Regions from separate parts of the Synechococcus sp. ROS8604 genome, predicted to be linked through region 1. Evidence: predicted binding sites of a transcription regulator. Region 1 holds the regulator's gene; each other region holds the start of a gene.

What was found. Region 1 encodes NtcA, which controls nitrogen genes in cyanobacteria. Its sites were predicted from a motif close to GTANCNNNNGNTAC; they were not measured.
Region 2: SynROS8604_RS08200 (MSMEG_0569 family flavin-dependent oxidoreductase) is a predicted target of NtcA. The motif match lies at 2,623-2,636, and genes of this name have one in related genera.
Region 3: SynROS8604_RS15170 (circularly permuted type 2 ATP-grasp protein) is a predicted target of NtcA. The motif match lies at 3,310-3,323, and genes of this name have one in related genera.
Region 4: queF (preQ(1) synthase) is a predicted target of NtcA. The motif match lies at 2,348-2,361, and genes of this name have one in related genera.

What each region holds. Positions count from the first base shown of each region.
Region 1 covers NZ_CP047946.1:429,486-434,757, reverse strand. The annotation lists gene dcd (dCTP deaminase) at 6-599, opposite strand; gene SynROS8604_RS02200 (cob(I)yrinic acid a,c-diamide adenosyltransferase) at 599-1,207, opposite strand; gene rph (ribonuclease PH) at 1,342-2,067, shown strand; gene ntcA (global nitrogen regulator NtcA) at 2,145-2,879, shown strand; gene SynROS8604_RS02185 (DUF3084 domain-containing protein) at 2,931-4,061, shown strand; gene SynROS8604_RS02180 (resolvase) at 4,058-4,510, shown strand; gene SynROS8604_RS02175 (DUF3146 family protein) at 4,488-4,745, opposite strand; gene pth (aminoacyl-tRNA hydrolase) at 4,745-5,272, opposite strand, start outside.
Region 2 covers NZ_CP047946.1:1,562,870-1,568,141, reverse strand. The annotation lists gene SynROS8604_RS08215 (MSMEG_0568 family radical SAM protein) at 1-1,020, opposite strand, end outside; gene SynROS8604_RS08210 (Nit6803 family nitrilase) at 1,013-2,011, opposite strand; gene SynROS8604_RS08205 (MSMEG_0572/Sll0783 family nitrogen starvation response protein) at 2,034-2,516, opposite strand; gene SynROS8604_RS08200 (MSMEG_0569 family flavin-dependent oxidoreductase) at 2,689-3,996, shown strand; gene SynROS8604_RS08190 (hypothetical protein) at 4,637-5,026, opposite strand; gene SynROS8604_RS08185 (hypothetical protein) at 5,023-5,272, opposite strand, start outside.
Region 3 covers NZ_CP047946.1:2,810,405-2,815,676, forward strand. The annotation lists gene SynROS8604_RS15150 (urease accessory protein UreD) at 1-780, shown strand, start outside; gene SynROS8604_RS15155 (urease subunit gamma) at 844-1,146, shown strand; gene SynROS8604_RS15160 (urease subunit beta) at 1,158-1,478, shown strand; gene ureC (urease subunit alpha) at 1,482-3,191, shown strand; gene SynROS8604_RS15170 (circularly permuted type 2 ATP-grasp protein) at 3,435-4,925, shown strand; gene SynROS8604_RS15175 (alpha-E domain-containing protein) at 4,919-5,272, shown strand, end outside.
Region 4 covers NZ_CP047946.1:2,331,750-2,337,021, reverse strand. The annotation lists gene purB (adenylosuccinate lyase) at 1-463, opposite strand, end outside; gene SynROS8604_RS12665 (hypothetical protein) at 529-792, opposite strand; gene SynROS8604_RS12660 (TlyA family RNA methyltransferase) at 891-1,709, shown strand; gene SynROS8604_RS12655 (P-II family nitrogen regulator) at 1,698-2,036, opposite strand; gene SynROS8604_RS12650 (hypothetical protein) at 2,068-2,295, opposite strand; gene queF (preQ(1) synthase) at 2,446-2,856, shown strand; gene SynROS8604_RS12640 (cytochrome c biogenesis protein ResB) at 2,828-4,135, opposite strand; gene SynROS8604_RS12635 (cytochrome c biogenesis CcdA family protein) at 4,140-4,808, opposite strand; gene SynROS8604_RS12630 (FtsW/RodA/SpoVE family cell cycle protein) at 4,898-5,272, opposite strand, start outside.

The DNA of each region.
Region 1 (5,272 bases):
TTCATTCAGACCTTGGCCAGCGTTACCCGCTCTGGCTGATGCTGATATTTCCCTTGCCGGTCGCTGTAGGTGGTTTCACAAGGATCACCCTCGAAAAACAACAACTGACAGATCCCTTCATTGGCATAAATCCGACAATCAGCGCCAGAACTATTACTAAATTCCAAGGTGAGGTGTCCTTCCCATCCAGCCTCTGCTGGAGTGGTATTCACAATGATGCCTAAACGGGCATACGTACTCTTACCAAGGCAAATCACCGTGATATTGGGTGGCACGCGCATTATTTCAAGGGCCACACCCAAGCCATACGAATGGGCCGGAAGGATGAAATAGTCGCCATCCTCATCATGATGAAGAGGCGTTGATTCAAGGTTGTCAGGGTTGAATCGCTTGGGATTCATGATCGTGCCTGGGACATGGCGAAAGATCAAAAACTCCTTAGCCGAGAGCCTCAAGTCGTAGCCATACGACGAGCAGCCAAAACTAAGAACCGGACTCTTGCGTTGATCCGGATCCAAGTGGCGTACCAACCCATTTTGAAAAGGCTCAAGCATGCCTGCATCGGCTTGATCCGTAATCCAACGATCGTTCTTCAGCATTAAAAACCTCGACGCAGTTCCGTCACTTGATCAGCCATCTCCATCATCTCTGCAGGGATCGCGGGCCCCGTCACAATCACATCCATGGCGGATGGCCGTTGCTCCAACACCGACAAGACATCCTCATGAGTCAGATAGCCAAGCTCGATCGCCAAGCCAATCTCATCCAACACGAGTTGATCCAAGGTGCCTTCTAGAAGATGGGTTTTGCAGATCTGCCAAACCGCCTGAACCGCCTCTTTGACCTCGTCATCGCGGCTATCAGCAGCATCTGAAAGGCATTCCGTCACGGAGGGGCGCAACCATCTCAGCCGATCGCAGAGGGTGAGGCTGCTCTGAGGGCCTTGGCCCACTCCACCCTTAAGAAACTGAGCAATTAAGACATGGCTACCCAGGCCCGCCGCACGCAGCGCCTGGCTCAGAACACCAGAAAAACTCCCACGAAAGGAGGCGGTATGCACCTGAAGCTGACCTTCCGGAGCCACCAAATGCAGCGGCGGACGAACCTCCACAGAAGGGAGTCGCCTGAGACCTGCTTGCTCGAGAGTCCTGTGGTCAACAGTCCGCGACTCACGGGAATGATGGGTAGGGCTGAGGCTGACGGTCATCACATTCGCCGATGTCCGGCAAATCCGGATGTGCATGAATCTAGCGGTGAAAGGCCAAGACACAAGTGTTTTGACACCATCCATGGTGTGCCTAGCCACCTGGCAGGCTCAAAGCATCTCCGCACCTTGGGCTCATGACAGGCACCTCTCGCAATGACGGACGTCAGCCGGGCGAGCTTCGCCCCTTCTCGATCAGCTGGGATCCGATGGGATTTGCCCTGAGTTCCGTGATCATCCACAGCGGGCGCACCGCTGTTCTTTGCAGCGTTTGTCATCAAGAAGGAGTGCCTCGCTGGCGCAAAGATCAAGGCCAGGGGTGGCTCAGCGCCGAATACCGACTCCTCCCTGGATCCACTCCAGAGCGACAGAACCGTGAACTCCTCAAACTGAGCGGACGCACCCAGGAGATTCAGCGTCTGATTGGCCGCAGCCTACGGGCAGCGATCGACATGGAAGCACTTGGCGAAAACACGTTGAGAATCGATTGTGATGTGATTCAGGCGGATGCAGGCACGCGCACCGCTGCGATCAGCGGATCTTGGGTCGCGCTGCAACGGGCCTGCGAACGGCTGGTTCAGCAAGGGGTCCTCAGCAGCAATCCTGTTCAATCCCAGGTGGCCGCCGTCTCCGTTGGCGTGATTCACCAACGCCCTCTACTCGATCTCGACTACAGCGAAGACAGCCAAGCCGATGTGGATCTCAATGTCGTGATGAACGGAGAGGGGCATTTGCTGGAGCTACAGGGCACGGCGGAAGGCGCTCCCTTTAGTCGTCACCAGCTCAATGACCTACTGGACCTCGCCGAGCCTGGGCTCAAGCAGATTATGCAGAATCAGAATTGGGCTCTCTCCAATAGGTGAAAGTGCGGGTTTTCGTGTTCCTTGCTACATGAGCAGGAGGTGCTGATCCATAGCATCCCGGAACACGAGTAGAAACCATGGCCGAAGTCAGCCGCGGCTTCAGCCGATACGCTCCCCCAACCATCCGCCCAGCGGGCTCGAGTTTCGGAACCCCAGCGGCTCCAGCTAGTCGCACCCTTCAAGACGTCATTCGGGGACTCGATGGTGCCAACTCGGAAATGGTGGAACGTGGGAAAACCATCTTTTTCCCCGGCGACCCCGCTGAAAAGGTGTATCTGATTCGTCGAGGTGCCGTCCGCCTCTCCAGGGTTTATGAATCGGGCGAAGAAATCACGGTTGCCCTGTTGCGAGAAAACAGTTTGTTTGGCGTTCTGTCGTTGCTGACAGGTCACCGATCCGATCGTTTTTATCACTCAATCGCTTTCACACGGGTGGAGATGGTGACGGCTCCAGCCACATCCGTGCGGCAGGCCATTGAAGACGACACCAGTGTGGGATTGCTGTTGTTGCAGGGGCTGTCCAGCAGGATTCTCCAGACCGAAACGATGATCGAAACCCTCACCCATCGGGACATGTCGTCTCGACTGGTGAGCTTTCTGCTGGTGCTTTGTCGAGATTTCGGTGTGCCTGGTCAACGGGGGATCACCATCGATTTACGCCTTTCCCACCAAGCCATTGCCGAGGCGATCGGGTCCACACGCGTCACGATCACGCGTCTCCTGGGGGACCTCAAGTCATCGAGCCTTGTCGATATCGATCGCAAAAAGATCACTGTTCTCGATCCAATCGCTCTCGCCAAGCGGTTCAGCTGACCATGCAGGTGAAGATGGAGCTCCCATCCGAACTCTGATCCTTCATTTTCCGTGACCGGCTGGTTTCTACTTCTCGCCCTGCTTGTGCTTGGAGGGGTGCTCTCAACCCTGGGGGACCGCCTTGGCTCTCGCGTGGGGAAAGCTCGGCTGAGCTTGCTTGGACTGCGTCCCAAGCGCACAGCCGTGGTGATCACGGTGTTGACCGGCAGTCTGATTAGTGCGCTTTCCCTTGGACTCCTGCTCTTGATCAGTCGGCAACTCAGGGTTGGGCTGTTTGAACTGAATGCTCTCGAAGCCAAATTAAGGAGCAGTCGCACTGATCTCAAAACCAGCAAAAGCGCTCAGGAGCAGGCCAGCAAGGAGCTCACAACGGCCCAACAACGCGCGGCAGAACTGCGTCGCACCCTTAAGCCTCTCCAGGAGCAAACCCGATCCTTGGAAGCGGAGCGACAGCGCTTGAGCCAAGACGTGGATGCCAAAGATATCGAGATCCAACGCACCGAACAGGAACTCTCTGCTGTGCGTACGCAAATTCGCGATGGCGAGAAAGAACTCAATCAACTGGAAGACACGCTCCTCGCGCTGCGGCGCGGCAACGTCGCCATCAGCAGCGGGCAGCCGCTTGCCACCGTGACCCTGAAACTCGAACGCCCCGATCAGGCAAAAACGGTGATCGATCAGTTGCTCCGAGACGCCAATCTTCAGGCCTATCAACAGGTCCTGCCTGGCCAACCGGCAGAGCGTCAAATCCTGTTGGTTCCGAGGCCTGACATCAAGCGCTTGGAACAAACGATTCGCAAACCTGGCACCTGGGTTGTGAACATCCGTTCAGCCGCCAATGTGCTGCTGGGCGAAACCGTTGTCTACGCCTTCCCTGAAGTGCGTCCCAATGTCACGGTGACCAGGGAGGGTGAGGTCTTGGCACGCACTACCCTGGCGAGCAATGAACGCGACCCTGAAGCCGTGCGCAATCGGCTGAACCTTCTCCTCGCCTCCACATTGGCCGAGGTGCAAAGACGCGGTTCTCTCAGCAAGGGATTGCAGTTTGATGGCAATGCCATCAATGCGCTTGGCCAAGAGCTGATCGACCGCAACGGAGGACTCGCGGGGCTGGAAGCGGTGGCGTTACGCCGCAGCGAAACAGCAGATCCCATCGCCATCCAGCTGCGTCTCAGCCGATGACTCGCGTTGTCGCCATGGATCCCGGCCGAAGCAAAAGTGGATTGCTCCTCGCAGACACCGCCACGAGCACCGTGCTTCAAGGGATGGTGATCCCCAGCGCTGAGGTCCTTGATCAGCTTCGCGTCTGGATGGCGGACGCTCAGGGGGACACCGCCCAGATTGCTGAACTGGTGATCGGGGATGGCACCAGCAGCATGATCTGGCAACAACAACTGCCTGCAAGCCTGCCGATCCGCGTCGTCGACGAAACGGGAACCACCCTGCGGGCCAGAGAGCGTTACTGGCAGTTGTGGCCGGCACGGGGCTGGAAACGCTTGCTTCCCAAAGGCCTACGCATCCCATCGGGCGATCTCGATGCCATCGCCGCGCTCGTCATCCTCGAGGACTATCTCGATCGACCATTGCAATGGCCGGGTCCAGATCCCCTCAGAACCGGGCTCTCACGGTGAAGGTGTAGTCCCCTCCCGGTTCCAGGTCATAGTCGGATTTCACAAGAAAGCGAAGCAGCGCGTCTTGAATCAACGCGCGCCCCAAGGACGGCTCCACACTCAACTCGCCACGATCAAAAAACCAGCTGAACTGCCAATTGAAGCCTCCGGCCTGGACGTCTCCCTCCAAACATTGATCCGCAAAACTCTGGCGTTGAACCCTTAAGTGGGCGGTGGTAACGGGGAGCGCTGCCATCACGCCTCAGGGTTGGTGGGAGCCAACTGAAGCCCATTGATGTGATTTCCGGCGAGGTCGAGACCTTGCCGCTGAATCCGCTCCAAACCATCGACCACCTCCACCAGCACCTTGTCGAGCAGGGGCTCCTCCTCACGACTGAAACTTCCCAGGACGTGCGACACCGTTCGCGCCTTGCGCTCACTGGGATTTTGCCCGGGTGCACCAATGCCTATCCGCAGACGCCCAAAATCCTGGGTGCCGAGATGCTGGATGGTGCTTTTCAGGCCGTTGTGGCCACCAGCAGAGCCGCGGGCGCGCAAACGCAAACGACCAAGCGGCAGATCCATATCGTCCACGAGCACCAATAGCTGATGGAGCTCAAACCCGAACCAATCGAGCGCAGCCCGAATCGAGCGACCGCTGTCGTTCATGAACGTTTGGGGCATCAACAAGCGCAATCGCCGATCTCCCGAGCCCAGATCAGCAAGCTGACCTTGGAGCTTGGGCGTCGAACGAAAACCACCTCCCTCGCGAGAGACCAGCCG
Region 2 (5,272 bases), 1.1 Mb from region 1:
CTCGGAGCGCAGATCCCCCGCTTTCAGCATCGCAGCAATACCCTGATAAACCTCAACCATGAAAGAGCTGTCTGGTGATGGATGGTTCTCAAGTGGTGTTCCAGAGATCGGAACAAAGGGCACCACAAAGGGGTAGACCCCGAGTTCAATCAGGCGACGACTGCAGGCCAGCAAGGCCTCTTTGCTGTCACCCAGTCCGGCCAACAGATAGGTCGATACTTCACCGCGACCGAAGACCGCAACGGCATCGGCGAATGCTTCGTAGTAGCGCTCAAGACTGAGCTCCGATTTCCCAGGAAGGATCCGACGCCGTACATCAGGCTCAACCACCTCGAGGTGGATACCGAGACTGTTGATTCCAGACTCCTTCATGCGTTGGTACCAGCTCGGATCCTCCGGCGGTTCACATTGGCCCTGGATTGGGATATCGACCCGACGTTTGACCGCTTCAGCGGTTTCAGCCATCACACGAGCACCGCGATCATCACTATTGGGCGTTCCGGTGGTCATGACCAACTGCTTGATCCCGTCCAATCGGACGGCAGCTTCTGCCACCTCCGCGACCTGATCGGGAGTTTTGCGAATCAAGGCACCATCGTCGATCGACTGTTCAATAGCGCAGAACTGACACGACTGGGATCGATCTCGGAAGCGGATGCAGGTCTGCAGCAGCGTGGTCGCCAGCACATCCTTGCTGTGCAGCAAGGCAATCGATCGATAGGAGATTCCGTCGGCTGTGCTCAAGCCATAAAACTCTGGCTCTCGTGGGGTTGTGATCTCTGCAGACCATGGTTGCTCGGGTCCCTCGATCGCAAGAACATCACCAGAGGATGCAAGCTTGTAGGGAGAGGATGCGGAAGCATCGTTGTAGACGGGCACCATCACGGTGGTGCCGTTGAGATCCAAGGCACGGTGATCGGAGGGACCTGCACCTCCCCGTCGTCCAGGGTTTCCCTTTAAGGAGTCAACCCGAACCCCATGCACCTGCAGTTCAGTGACCAGGCGACCAAGATCAGACATGGTTCAGCGTCTCCATCGATGACAGGCCATCAGGAGCCGAGGCTGGAATCAACGGAACTGATGATGTGGTCATGTCTTGAAAGGGAACCGCAGGCGTGCTGTTGATGTGTAGAGACAGCAGTTCGGGACGGCTGTAATGGCCGACGCTGTCCATCATCCGTTTGCGCTTGGTGATCAGTGCAAGATCCAGATCGGCGATCGCCATCCCTTCACCATCAGGCAGGGGACCAGCCAGATAACGGCCTTCAGGGCTGATCACAGCGGTGTGACACCCCCCTTGAAACGCCTTATGCAAACTCGTTTCAGGCGTAATTGATGCATAGTCATCGGGGTCGAGCCAGCCGGTGGAACAGATCACGAAACACCCGGCTTCCAGAGCGTGATGACGCATGGTGACGGCGGTCTGTTCGCTGAAGATCGGTCCCACCAGCGAACCGGGGAACTGCGCGCAGTGGATCTCCTCCCCTTGAGCCATCAATGCGAAACGAGCAAGTGGGTTGTAATGCTCCCAACAGGCCAGGGCTCCAATCCGAGCCAATGGCGTCGGAACCACCTTCAGGCCTGAGCCGTCCCCTTGGCCCCAGACCATTCGCTCGTGATAAGTCGGTGTGATTTTTCGCCGCTTGAGAACCAGCTCGCCGCAACTGTTGAACAACAGCTGTGTGTTGTAAAGCGTTCCACCATCACGCTCGTTGACGCCCAACAAAACCTGCATGCCGTACTGACGGGCAGCAGCAGCAACGGCATCGGTGACAGGGCCTGGAACCACCACGGCCTGCTCGTACAAAGCCAGATGGGATCGCCCCATCAAGACCGGAGGTTCGACAAATGAAAAATAAGGGTAATAGGGCAGAAACGTTTCAGGAAAAACGATCAGCTCCACACCCTCAACTGCGGCTTTGGCTATGGCATCCAGCACCTTTTGGAGAGATCCATCCAGGCTGAACAGCACGGGACGAATCTGCGCAGCAGCAACTTTGACTATGGTCACAGTGGAGAATCTCCGGAAATAATCAGAGCGTCCAGGTATCAAGAATGAAGGCGTTTTCTTTACGGTGCATCAAGACAATGTCGAGAACATCAAGTGGATTCACGGGTGTGATTCCAGGCATCAATGCTTTTTCACCATGGCCATACAGGGCCTGCAAGGCAAACCGACAGGCATAGACTTTTCCGCCCTGATCCATGAATTTTTGGAGGCGGGCATTGAAGTTCAGATGACCATCAAAAGCTGCATCACCAAGCTTGGGGAAGCCGCGCATCACCCCCAGGGTGACGCCAGGACCGTAGAGCAGAACAGAGGTTTCAAAGCCCTTATTGATCAGACGACTGGCTTGGAGCAAATTGACTAGCCCAATGGAGCCCTCGAAGGCCACGGTATGGAATGTGACAAGAGCTTTCTCTCCAGGCTCGGCTTTGACATCAGGAAAAACTTTTTCCTCGTAATCAACAAGGAAGTCGCCGGGCTGGTTGGCTGGACGATCTACAGCAGGCATGTAAAGTTTTCACAATCAATTTAATAGTGACTCCATGGCCATCATCCGTGATGTGTCTAATGCAACCAAATCTTCAAAAGGAGTAAATAGCTTGATTGGCAATTTAGTGCTTTTCGCTACAACGTTTAAGCCTATTCTGAAATGATTTTTTCTAGATTATTTTCATATTTTTATGCAAGTGATTTTGGAATCCAAGTCCTCACCGCAGCGCCGCTCCGTAGTGGTTATCGGTGCCGGCCAAGCTGGCTTGTCGGCCAGCTATGAGCTGCAGCAACAAGGGATACGACCGCTTGTTCTTGAAAAAAACCGTGTGGCACATGCTTGGGATCAACAACGCTGGGATTCCTTCTGCCTTGTAACGCCGAACTGGCAATGTCGTTTACCCGACTTCCCCTACAAAGGAGATCAGCCCGACGGCTTCATGGGCAAGGCGTCGATTGTGGATTATCTGCAACGCTTCGCTCAGCATGTCAATCCTGATCTCCGCGAGGGAGTGTCCGTCACCCGATTGACACCCATCGTGAACGGCTATCGGCTCGACACTAGTGAAGGAGTCATCGAGGCGGATCACGTCATCGTTGCCACTGGGGGTTATCACATTCCCCGTCGTCATCCATTCGCCGAACGTCTACCAGCTGCTGTGCAGCAATTGGATGCTCGGTCTTACCAAAACCCTGAGGCACTCCCAGATGGTCCAGTGCTGGTCGTCGGCAATGGCCAATCGGGCAGCCAGATCGCTGAAGACCTGCACCTTGCAGGACGTACGGTGCATCTAAGTGTGGGTCGAGCGCCACGATCTCCCCGCCGCTATCGCGGCAAAGATGTTGTGGATTGGTTGGACCGCATGGGCTATTACGCCATGCCGATCAGCGATCACGCTGATCCACGATCCGTACGAGACAAGACCAATCACTACCTCACTGGGCGAGACGGCGGACGTGAGATTGATCTCCGTCATCGGGCCATGGAAGGCATGCATTTGCATGGCCGGCTGTCGACCATTTTCAGCGAATACATCGGTTTCGCTGATGACCTGGCCACCAATCTCGATCAAGCCGATTCGGTGTATTGCCGCATTCGATCCAGCATTGATAGCTGGATCGAACAAGAAGGTATCGATGCACCCGTTGAGCCGGCGTATTCGCCCTGTTGGCAACCCTTACCCATGGCAGACCCTGGGATTGATTTGAAGACACAGCCGCTTGCTGCTGTGATCTGGTGTACGGGATATCGCAGCGATTTCAGCTGGATTGATGCGCCCGTTTTTGATGGGAGTGGTGTCCCTGCCCATGATCGCGGGGTCACCAAAAGCGCCGGCTTGTATTTCATTGGTTTGCCATGGCTCCATACCTGGGGCTCAGGGCGCTTCTGTGGAGTTAGCGATGATGCGCGTTATCTCGCCAGGGTCATCAGCCAGCGTTTGCAGCGACGCGATGCCTCCCAAGAAAGACTTGAGTGCACGGCAATCCTGGGGTCATAGAACCTGAGACTGAACCCATCAGAGCCAATCAACAGGAAACGCATTCCAAGCCAGCTTCAATAAACCGCCAGGGCTTCGATGCCTCAGTTACACACCATCCAGCCCAGTTGCACAAAATATCAGGGATGATGTAAGGAGAAGCCCCTCAAATCTGTTCTAACAACTGGGAGCTAATTGGCAGCAGCGGCCAGAAACTCCAGCGTTGATCAGCAGGATTCACACCAGCTTCAGATACCACGCTCCCCATCAATGCAGTGATTCTGCAGACGAATTGATCAGGCCAGGGGGAAAGCACCAACCGCGGCACAAAACAGCACCACCCGCTCAGCCGTTTGCTGCCACCTCATCAACAGCACAAACGCGACCAACACCAGGCTGAACTCAGACCCGCCGCGGATTCCCGTTTGCCAAAGAACTGCTCAAGATTGCGGGTTCACTGTTGACAGGATGCTTATTCGCTGGAAGGGGGCTCGGTCCTATCGCTATGTGCTGATCACCCTGGAAGTGTCACCACTTTTGTAATGGGCTCTAAGAACTATTAACCCCACAACAAACACGGTGACACTGGTTGTTGCTCACGACCCCGTCTCGTCCCCATCGAGATATGCATCCCTTTTCAGCGGCGTTTCTATTTATAGGTTCACTTCCAATTGGGGAGAATCTTTGACCAGGCCCAATAGATCACCCATATGAGGGCGAAGAAACTGATGGTGGGTAGTGGAGCCTTAATTAGGAAGGCCAGTAGCAGACCGCCAAACAACAAAAGCGAGAACGTCGTGAGCGAAGCATCGAGTGGCGTCCGAAAGAAATAGCCACGCATCCAGGCTTTATTGAATTGAAGTCCGTAGCTGTATTGATACGCCCTGCCCTCCGAGTCCACCCTGATATTCCATGGCTTGGGTCCGTCCATGTAGGGGAGCCGACCACCGCGAGCGACGCAGGACTCGCAAATCGCCTTGGCGGTTGACTCATTGAGTCCTGGTGGCGATTTGACCTCAGTACCGCAAAAAACACAGTTCAGGTGCGTCAACGTTTCGACCTCCCGATTCCGTAGCCAACAGCTTGCGCGATTGCACCTCCGAGGGCCCCCGCACTGATTGAGTCAATGTCTTTGTCTTCCAGGTTCTTGGCAAGCGGGAGCAGGAATGCGATGCCAAGCATTGCCACTACGCCCATCAGCACTACATCTAGGTAAGGCTGATTACGGTTGACTTGCACTAAGCGGCTCTCTTTCTTAGTCGGAGCTGCCTTGGAGTTCAGCTCTCGTTCGATCCGT
Region 3 (5,272 bases), 500 kb from region 1:
GAACGGGGTGAGAACGGGCGGTGCGAGCTGCCATTGCTTCACACCGCGGGCGGCCTCGTGGGTGGAGACCAATTGAGAGTCAACCTCGACCTAAAGCCAAGCAGTCGCTGTCTGCTCACAAGTGTGGCCGCGCAAAAGGTCTATGGGTCAGTGGGCCGAAGCCAGCTCCATCCCCAGGGGGCTTGGGCCCGCCAACAGGTCGCGGCAGAGCTTGATGCCGGGGCTGATCTGGAGTGGCTTCCCCAGGAGCTTGTGCTTTATGCCAATGCTCTGTTTGAACAAAACCTCAGCGTCATATTGCCGAAGAATGGATCATTTCTCAGCGCAGAAATTGTGCGTCTCGGGCGCACTGCCGCCAACGAAACCTTGGGGCGGGGGTGCTGGAGATCAGGCGTTCAGATCCAACGCCAAACGCCTGAAGGTCAGCGCTGGGAACTTGTTGACAGACTCGAAATCAGCGACGCAGCGCTGAAGGGAATCCATGGACTCAATCAACAACCCGTCTTTGGCACCTTCGTTTGGGCGGCACCCTTCCCTTTCCCTACAGAAACGATCAACACCCTCATCGATGACGTTCGGCAAGATCGAGAGGATCTCGAAGGCCAGATGCATTGCGGCGTTCTCCCCCAGGGGCTGATCGCCCGTTACAGCGGCTTCTCAAGCCGTGATGCCCGTTTTTGGTTCAGCAGGATTTGGGCTCGCACCCGTCGAGCTCGAGACCTAGCTCCTCCGCAGATTCCCAGGGTCTGGCCCTTACAAGAACATCCATTGAAGGCCTAAGCGTTCAATTTGAACATTCCGCTGGCCGAGGGAGATAGAGACTAGAAATAGTGCAAGGTCACCATGCACCTCAGCCCCCAAGAAAAAGACAAACTGCTCATTGTCACGGCTGCGCTCTTGGCAGAACGTCGACTCCAGCGTGGCCTCAAACTCAACCACCCTGAATCCGTGGCATGGCTGAGCTTCTTGGTTTTAGAAGGCGCACGCGATGGGAAAACTGTGGCCGACCTGATGCAGGAAGGCAGCACGTGGCTGAGCCGCGACCAGGTGATGGAGGGCATTCCAGAGTTGGTGGATGAAGTCCAAATCGAGGCGGTATTTCCCGATGGAACCAAGCTCGTGACCCTGCATGACCCCATTCGCTAAGGCTTTTTTTGATGGCACCCCTCATCCCCGGTGAATTAATACCGGAACCCGGCGAACTGGAACTCAACGCCAACAGAGAGGTCACAACCCTCAGCGTTGCCAACAGCGGCGACCGCCCCGTCCAGGTGGGATCCCACTTCCATTTCCAAGAAGCCAATGCTGCTCTGATCTTTGACCGTGACGCTGCACGCGGTCAAAGGCTTGATATTCCAGCCGGTACGGCCATTCGCTTCGAACCAGGTGATCACCGCGACGTGAATTTGATCCCGTTTGCTGGAGCACGCCGCGTTGTCGGCTTCAACGGACACATCAACGGACCCCTCGACGCCTGATTCATGCCCTATCGCATTTCCCGCCAGGCCTACGCCGAAACCTATGGGCCAACCACCGGAGACCGCATTCGCTTAGCGGACACCGACCTCATCCTCGAAGTGGAAAAAGACTTCACCACCTACGGCGATGAGGTGAAATTCGGTGGCGGGAAAGTGATTCGCGATGGGATGGGCCAATCCCAAACCTCCCGGGCTGGAGGAGCCGTTGACACCGTGATTACCAATGCCCTCATTCTTGATTGGTGGGGCATCGTCAAGGCCGATATCGGCCTCAAAGATGGCCGCATTGTCGGGATCGGCAAAGCAGGCAACCCCGACATCCAGGAAGGCGTCACCATCGTGATTGGCCCCGGCACCGAAGCGATTGCTGGTGAAGGACACATCCTCACCGCTGGAGGGATTGACACCCATATTCATTTCATCTGCCCCCAACAGGTCGAAACGGCCCTCGCCAGTGGTATGACGACCTTGATGGGGGGCGGCACTGGACCAGCCACAGGAACAAATGCCACCACCTGCACGCCTGGTGCGTTTCATATAGGCCGCATGCTGCAGGCCGCTGAGGGCCTACCCGTCAACCTTGGATTTTTCGGGAAAGGGAACGCCAGCACTTCAGAAGCGCTAGGGGAGCAAGTGCGCGCTGGTGCCTGTGGTCTCAAACTGCATGAAGATTGGGGCACCACGCCTGCCGCCATTGATGCCTGCCTGTCGGTAGCCGATCAAATGGATGTGCAGGTCTGCATCCACACCGACACCCTGAATGAAGCGGGCTTCATTGAAGACACCATCGCCGCCATCAAGGGCCGAACCATTCACACCTTTCATACCGAAGGTGCTGGCGGCGGGCATGCACCCGACATCATCAAAATCTGCGGAGAGGCGAATGTGCTTCCCAGCAGCACCAACCCCACACGTCCTTACACCTGCAACACCCTCGAGGAACACCTCGACATGTTGATGGTGTGCCATCACCTGGATCCAAAAATCCCTGAAGATGTGGCCTTTGCAGAATCACGCATCCGCCGCGAAACGATCGCAGCTGAGGACATCCTTCACGATCTAGGCGCCTTCTCGATCATCGCCAGCGATTCCCAGGCGATGGGCCGTGTCGGCGAGGTGATCACGCGCACCTTCCAAACAGCCCACAAGATGAAAATGCAGCGTGGAGCGTTGCCGGAAGACTCCAGCCGCAACGACAACCACCGTCTGAAGCGCTATATCGCCAAAGTCACCATCAATCCAGCCATCGCCCATGGCATCAGCAGCCAAGTTGGGTCTGTAGAGACAGGCAAACTCGCCGATCTAGTGCTCTGGAAACCAGGATTCTTTGGGATACGACCACAACTCGTCGTGAAAGGCGGATCGATCGTCTGGGCCCAAATGGGTGATGCCAACGCCTCAATCCCCACACCTGGACCTGTGCATGGAAGACCCATGTTTGCCGCCTTTGGCAAAGCCCTTGCGCCCAGTTGCCTCACCTTTTTGAGCGAAGCAGCCCTCAACGACAACATCCAAAGCAAACTCGGTCTGGAACGCACCTGTATTGCCGTAGAGCACACCCGTGACGTTGGCAAAAGTGCGCTGAAACTCAACTCAGCGCTTCCCAACATGAGCGTGGATCCACAGACCTATGAGGTGTTCGCCGATGGCGCGCTTCTCACCTGTGAACCAGCAGAGGTATTACCTCTCGCCCAGCGCTACCTGCTGCTTTGATCGCGACCGACCAAAGAACATCGTCCAGAATGACATCAATAAATGTTCAATAAAAGATTCCTAGACCAAGAAATGGTTCTCGCCACTACTTGATCACTGTTGCATTAATCCAGAAAAGGTATTAACCGAAACCAAAAAACCGTCCTTCGAACCATTTGTCGTTGCGATCAAGCGATCGGTAACAAAGAGCACGTGGCCCAACAGACATGCAGATCTTTGATGACTGAGTGCAATGGTGAGCCAATGTTCAATGAGTATCGGCCAACCCATGGTTACGACGAATATTTTTGTTGGAAGGAATCCGCTCCAAGGGCAGATTTGGAGCCACTGCTGTCGTCGCTTGGGCAGATTGGGCTCACGGAACTAAATCGAAATCATGCTTCGGCCGGAAACCTCCTCCGACGACTCGGAGCCACCTTCCGGCTGAATGGCGCAGGATTAGATGGGAGAGAAAGAATCCTGCCCTTCGATCCCCTGCCAAGGCTCATTCATCTCAACGATTGGGCCAAGCTCGAACGTGGTCTTCTTCAGCGCTTGGAGGCCATCGATCGGTTTTTAGCCGACGTCTACGGACCACAGAGAATCCTGAAGGATCGTGTCATTCCACGGGAAGACGTGGAAAGTTCTCAGGGCTGGAGACCCCAAATGCAAGACATCCAGCTCCCATTGAATCGCTGGTGTCACATCTCAGGACTGGATCTCATCCGCGACGAGGAAGGCACATGGCGCGTGCTGGAAGACAACCTGCGCTGTCCATCTGGTGTGGCCTATTTCCTCGAGAACCGACGGGTCATGAAGCGGTTATTTCCCAGCCTGTTTGCTGGTCGAACCGTTCAACCCATCGACGACTATCCCTCGAGATTGTTGCAGACACTGCAGGACTTAGCTCCATGGGCAGATTCACCGCGCGTTGTGCTGCTCACACCTGGGGTGTTCAACAGTGCTTACTTCGAACACAGCTACCTCGCCCAACAGATGGGCATTGCCCTGGTGGAAGGGCGTGACTTGATCTGCGAAGACGGCCGCGTTTGGATGCGCAGCACCACTGGACGAGAAGCAGTGGATGTGATTTACCGACGAATCGATGACGATTTCCTCGATCCAAAGGTGTTCCGTCGCGATTCGGCGCTTGGCGTACCTGGATTGATGGATATTTTGCAAAATGGCCGCATCGCCATTGCCAATGCTCCAGGAACTGGGGTCGCCGACGACAAATTGATCTACGCCTATGTACCAAAAATGATCCGTTATTACCTCAATGAAGAACCGATTATCGACAATGTCCCCACTTATCTCTGCTCCCACCCAGATGATCGCCAATACGTTTTAGAAAACCTCGAAAAACTTGTGGTTAAGTCTGTGGCTGAAGCAGGGGGTTATGGAATGTTAATAGGACCACAATCTAGCCGAAGTGAAATCGAAGAATTCGACTCAAAAATTAGAGCAAACCCTCGAAATTACATTGCCCAACCAACATTACAACTCTCGACTGTTCCCTCGCTAAGCGATGGAGAGCTGTTTCCTTGTCATGTAGATCTAAGACCTTATGTTTTACGCGGAGCATCGAACTGGGTCAGTCCGGGTGGCCTCACTCGCGTCGCCCTGAAACGTGGTTCCCTTGTGGTGAACTCATCGCAAGGAGGAGGCTGTAAAGACACATGGGTTGTTGGTGACAGCCAGATTGTCAAAGACAGCCAAGTTGAACCAAGCATGCAGGAGGCAATGCCATGCTGAGCCGGGTTGCCGACTCCTTGTATTGGATTAATCGATATGTGGAACGCGCAGAGAACATTTCTCGTTTCCTGGAAGTGAGTGAAGCCATGGCGTTGGATTGCCCTCCCGGCAGCGCCGAACCATGGCTTCCACTCATTGATGCCAGTGGAGACAGGCAGAGCTTTGATCAAGTTTACCCACTGCGATCTCCACGAGATGTCTTGGGGTTTCTGCTCCTTGATCGCGACAATCCCAACAGCATTCTGAGCTGCATTGCCAATGCAAGAGAAAATGCTCGCCAGATCCGTGATGTGATCACCACAGAAATGTGGGAGCAACTGAACGACCTCTACTGGAATGTTCAAGAT
Region 4 (5,272 bases), 970 kb from region 1:
CCAGTTTGAAGCCAAAGGTGATCGGTTCTCCATGGATCGCGTGGGAACGGCCGATCATCACGGTGGCTTTGTGTTCCACCGCCAGCTTGGCAATCGCGGCGTCCAAGGCCGCCAACTCTTGGCGCAGGAGAGCGACGGAGGCTTTCAACTGCAGCGCTAGGCCTGTATCAAGGACGTCGCTACTGGTCATGCCGACGTGGATGTAACGCCCTGCATCGCCAACGTGCTCGTTCACATTGGTCAAGAAGGCGATCACGTCATGGCGGACCTCGGCCTCGATCTCAAGGATCCGCTCCGGTTCAAACGCCGACTGTTCGCTAATCGTTTGCATCGCGTCCTTGGGGACACGACCAAGCCTGCAGTTGGCCTCACAGGCCGCAACCTCAACATCCAGCCAACTTTGGTATTTGGCCCGGTCTGTCCAGATCTCGCCCATCTCGGGCAGGGTGTATCTCTCGATCAAGGGCCAGCGCGTGGCGACAACTCAACCAATGTATGGCGCTGAAGGCTGGGATATGGCGTGTGGCGTTAAGCAGAGGTGAGGCGGCGATGCTCCACTTCCCATTGAACATTCTGTCCCCAGGCTTGCTGACGGACCCAGCACAGGCCTCCCCGACATTCGATCACTTGAAAGGGGGGGAGATCCTTGGGGTGGTTGTCGAGGGTGACGAATGAGCCTGGGGCCAAGAGCTCGAGGACGCGGTTCGAAGCCTCGCTGGACTTGCGACAGAATCTGGCCCGAAGGGATGGGCGGAGTCCGCTTTTGATATTGAAGACGTTGTTGGCTGACACGGACTTGCGTGCGGCTTGCGAAGATCTTCAGGGAGGTCTGCTGAACCCGGGGAGGAACTCCGGTATTTGTTTCGGTTTCACGGTGCTTTCATGTCGAAATGGCTCGTAAACAGCGTTTAGATCTCCACATGCTGACGTTGGGTTTGGCGGCATCTCGTCAGCAAGCACAACAACTCATTCGCGCCGGCAAGGTCAGAGACCATCGCGGCCAGCTGCTCGATAAGCCAGGTCACACGGTTTTGCTCGATCTTGCGTTGATCGTGGAGCAGCCTCCTCGGTTTGTGTCGAGAGGGGGTGAAAAGTTGCTGGCAGCGTTGGAGGCTTTCCCTGTCCAGGTGGAGGGGCGCACCTGCCTTGATGGGGGAATTTCGACGGGTGGCTTCACCGATTGCTTACTGCAACATGGTGCCCGTCAGGTGTATGGCATCGACGTTGGCTATGGCCAGACGGCCTGGAGTTTGCGCACGGATGAAAGGGTTGTGCTCAGGGAGCGCACCAATTTGCGTCGATTGAGCGCAGCTGAGCTTTACGGGCCTGATGACGTTCTTCCCACCCTGGCTGTCGCAGATGTGTCGTTTATCTCTTTGGCACTCGTGCTTCCGGCGATTCGCGCCTTGTTGGAACCGCAGGGAAGCGAAGCCTTGGTGCTGGTTAAGCCTCAGTTTGAGGTGGGACGCGAACGGGTGGGGAAGGGCGGAGTGGTGCGAGATGGTTTGGCTCACAGGGATGCCATTGCATCAGTGATCTCCGCGGCACACTCCCTGGGCTGGAATGCCCAGGGAGTTGTGGGGTCTCCGATTACCGGTCCAGCCGGCAACCACGAGTACTTGTTGTGGTTAGGCGAGCATGATCAAGACCACCTCTCTGATGAAGTGGTTCGGAAGGTGGTTCAGGACACTCTGCAATCAGAGGGCTGAACTGTCGCGATCGCCTGTACGAATGCGTACCACGGTTTCGACTGGGGAGACAAAAATCTTGCCATCGCCGATCTCGCCTGTTTTTGCTGCTTCTGCAATGGCGTTGATCACATCATCGACGCGGTCATCGTCGATCACAACCTCAACTTTCAGCTTCTGCAGAAACTCAACAGTGAATTCAGAACCGCGATAGCGCTCCACTTGCCCCTTCTGACGACCGAATCCGCGCACTTCGCTCACGGTCATGCCGACGATGCCGGCATTGACCAACGCCAACTTGACATCTTCAAGCTTGAAGGGACGGATGATGGCTTCGACCTTTTTCATGGAATTGTTAGTAATCGATCTTTCGAGTGTGTCAGGAATTGAGCTGAGATGACAGGGCCGGAAGAGGAGAAAGGTTCAATCCGGCGTTCGAAGCGTCCTCAATCAGCTCATCGACATTGACTGGGCTCAGCGTGGCAAGGCCCTCAGCCAGAAGCTCCCAGTGAGACTTTTCAAAATGCGTTTGGAGCCAGAGCATGCCGTGGACGCTCTCAGGCTGGAGTCGGAAGGCCTGTCCTTCGCTAATCAGTCTGAGATCCATCGCATACACATTCATTTCATAACCATTAGGCCTGCATTTCGGCCCACGTGTTGTACGTATCGATACCAAATCAAACAGCACAGAGGTTCACGCAGCGGTTGTGGAGGGCTGGCTTTAAGGTCGAGCGCTAAAGATTTCCGTATTCGTTTTATGAGCAAAACCGGCACTGAGCTCACCAAGACTCCGCTGTATGGCGAAAGGGCTATTGCAGATGCCGAGTTGATCTGTTTCGACAACCCAAGGCCTGGGCGCCCTTATGAGGTGTCGATCGAATTGCCGGAATTTACCTGCCTCTGCCCGTTCTCGGGTTACCCGGATTTCGCGGTGTTGCGCTTGATTTATCAGCCGGGACCTCGGGTGGTCGAGCTGAAAGCGATCAAGTTGTACGTCAATCATTACCGCAACACTTCGATTTCTCATGAAGAGGTGGCGAACAAAATTCTTGATGATCTCGTCGCGGCCTGTGCCCCTGTATGGATGGAGCTAGAAGCTGATTTCAACCCTCGTGGCAACGTTCACACGGTTGTGAGGGTCAGTCATGGGAGCCGTCAACCCTGCTGATCAGGACTGGTAATTCAGCCGCGAAGCCAGCGAGATTGCGATTGCATAGTCCGCCGATGTGCAGCTTTCTGTGGGATGGCTGCAAGGTTTCTGGGTCAAGCACGGCCCAGAGTTGTCGGGTTGCGATCAAGCTGAGTCCTCCGCCAAGCAGTGTGATCGCAAAGCCTGCATAAACCAGTGGGACGCCAGGGTCACGCTTAAGGAGCAGTCCGCTGGCGGGCATGATGTCGGCCACCCTCAGGGGTAATCCTTTGATTTCAGTGGATGCTCCGCCAGGTCGCAGGTTGCCGAGCAGCGATCCGTCGGCATCGAACACCTGAACAGGGCCTTGTTCGCTGCTTGTGCTCATCAGCACTGGCTCAGATCCATCCGGCCGTGTGGGAAGCACAAGACCCCAAATTTGTTCACCGAGCTCGGGAAAACTCCGAAGAGGTAATTGCAATTCAGGGCTCTTGCCGATTTGTACGGTGATCGCAGCAAGCGACCAATCCGCTTGATAGACCGTCATCCCTCGATAGCGGAGTGGATGATTCACGCTGATCATGCGCTGCTCTGAGGGGCCTCCTGGCGGATCGAGCCTCAGCGTTGAGCGAAATTGTTCGGTGCGTCCTGCTGGATCACGCTCAATCTCGAAGCGCTCGAGGGTCAGCGAGAGCCTGTTGTTTCCAGACGGGTCTAGAAGATCGAGAGCTCGGCCAGGGGCAAGGAAGCGTTCCAAGCGATTTCCAGCCAGTGCTCCCCATGCAGCCCCGATAAGCAGCAGGACCAAGCCGGTGTGAACCAACAGGGGCCCTACCTTCCCAATCACGCCACGCCGCGCCGCAAGCCGATCCTCATGCCTCTGGACCGCCCAGCCTTGCTGCTGGAGGTGGGAACTCAGCGCGTCTAGGGCCGATGCACCGTTGGAACAGCGAATTGATTCGGCCAGTGCCAACTTGCTCAGCTGCCTGGGTTGGCGATAGTCAATCCAGCGCATGGTGGCGAGCAGCGCTGGCCATTGACGACGCCAGCTGCAGAGGATCAAGGCCAACCCCAGCCATGCCAAAAGGCTTAAAAACCACACGCTGGAATAGATGCTGTCCAGCTGCAGTTGCAACATCTGCTCGCCGTTGATCAATCCGAGCCATGGGTCCGCATTGAAACGCTCGAGATACAAATCAGGCGCTTCGTTCTGCGGAAGAATGGTCCCAAGGGCACTGGCTCCTGCAATGAGCAGAAGGAGCAGGATCGCCAAACGAAGATCGGAGAGCAGCGCGAAGAGTCGGCGAAGTGCAGGCATCGGATCAGGTCAATCTCGCTAGCAAGGTGAGAGTGCCTGTGGCAAGAAGGATCACGCCACTGATCGGTGGAACCCACCGGCCGATGGGGCGTAACGCCAGCAAGCGCGGCAGGGAGGCTGCCAAGTTGCCCGCAAGCATGAGAGGCAGCACTTGACCAATCCCAAAGCTTGTGAGCATCAGCACGCCGAGAAGGGGGCGTCCCGTGCTGGCAATCCAGCCGAGCAGGACGGCGAGTACGGGGGTTGTGCAGGGTGAAGCAGCAAGCCCAAATGCCAACCCGGCTGTCACCGGGGCAAGCGGAGCGGGCACCCTGCTGGTCCAACGCATCGGGTCCGGCCCGGCTGGAAGGGGAATTCGAACCACTCCAAGCAGATTGAGTCCCATCACCACTGCCAACGCCGCAACAAGAGTTGGGATCAAACCGGGAACTTGGCCGTAAATGCGGCCGAGCAAACCACTCAGGCTTCCCAGCACAACCAGGGCGCCAACGATGCCAGCGCAAAACGACAGGCTGCGTTGCCAAGGTTTCTGCTGGCTATCAAAGCCTGCTAGGTAGGCGAGTGTGATTGGCAGCAACGACAGGGAACATGGCCCCAGGCTGGTTAAAGCTCCTCCTGCAAAGACAAGAGCCACCGTGATGGGACCAGGCTGCTGCAGCGCATGGCTGAGCAGTTGCTCGCTGCTGCGGGCAAGGTCGGACAAAGCCAGCTCGAATGAGAAAATGGTTGTACCGGTGAGGCCGGGATCAATTCAAGATCACCTTATCCACGACGCTGTTGCTCTCGGAGGCCGCGACCACCGATTAAGCCCGTGGATTCGAGTGAGCAGCGGATCAACAGGCCAATAATCACCATGCTCGAGAGCAATGAATTGCCTCCGTAGCTGACCAGTGGGAGGGGGAGGCCTGTTGTGGGCATGGCACCGGAGGCCACGGCAATATTCATGAGTGATTGTCCAACCAGAAGGGTCGAACAGCCAATGGCTGTCAGCCTTGCCTGATTGCTTCGGCAACGCAAGGCAACACGAAGACCCAAGAAGCCCATCAACATCAGAAATACCAGCAACATCACAGACCCCACGAAACCGAACTCTTCGGCGTAGACAGCGAAGATGAAATCTGTGCTTTGGATTGGCAG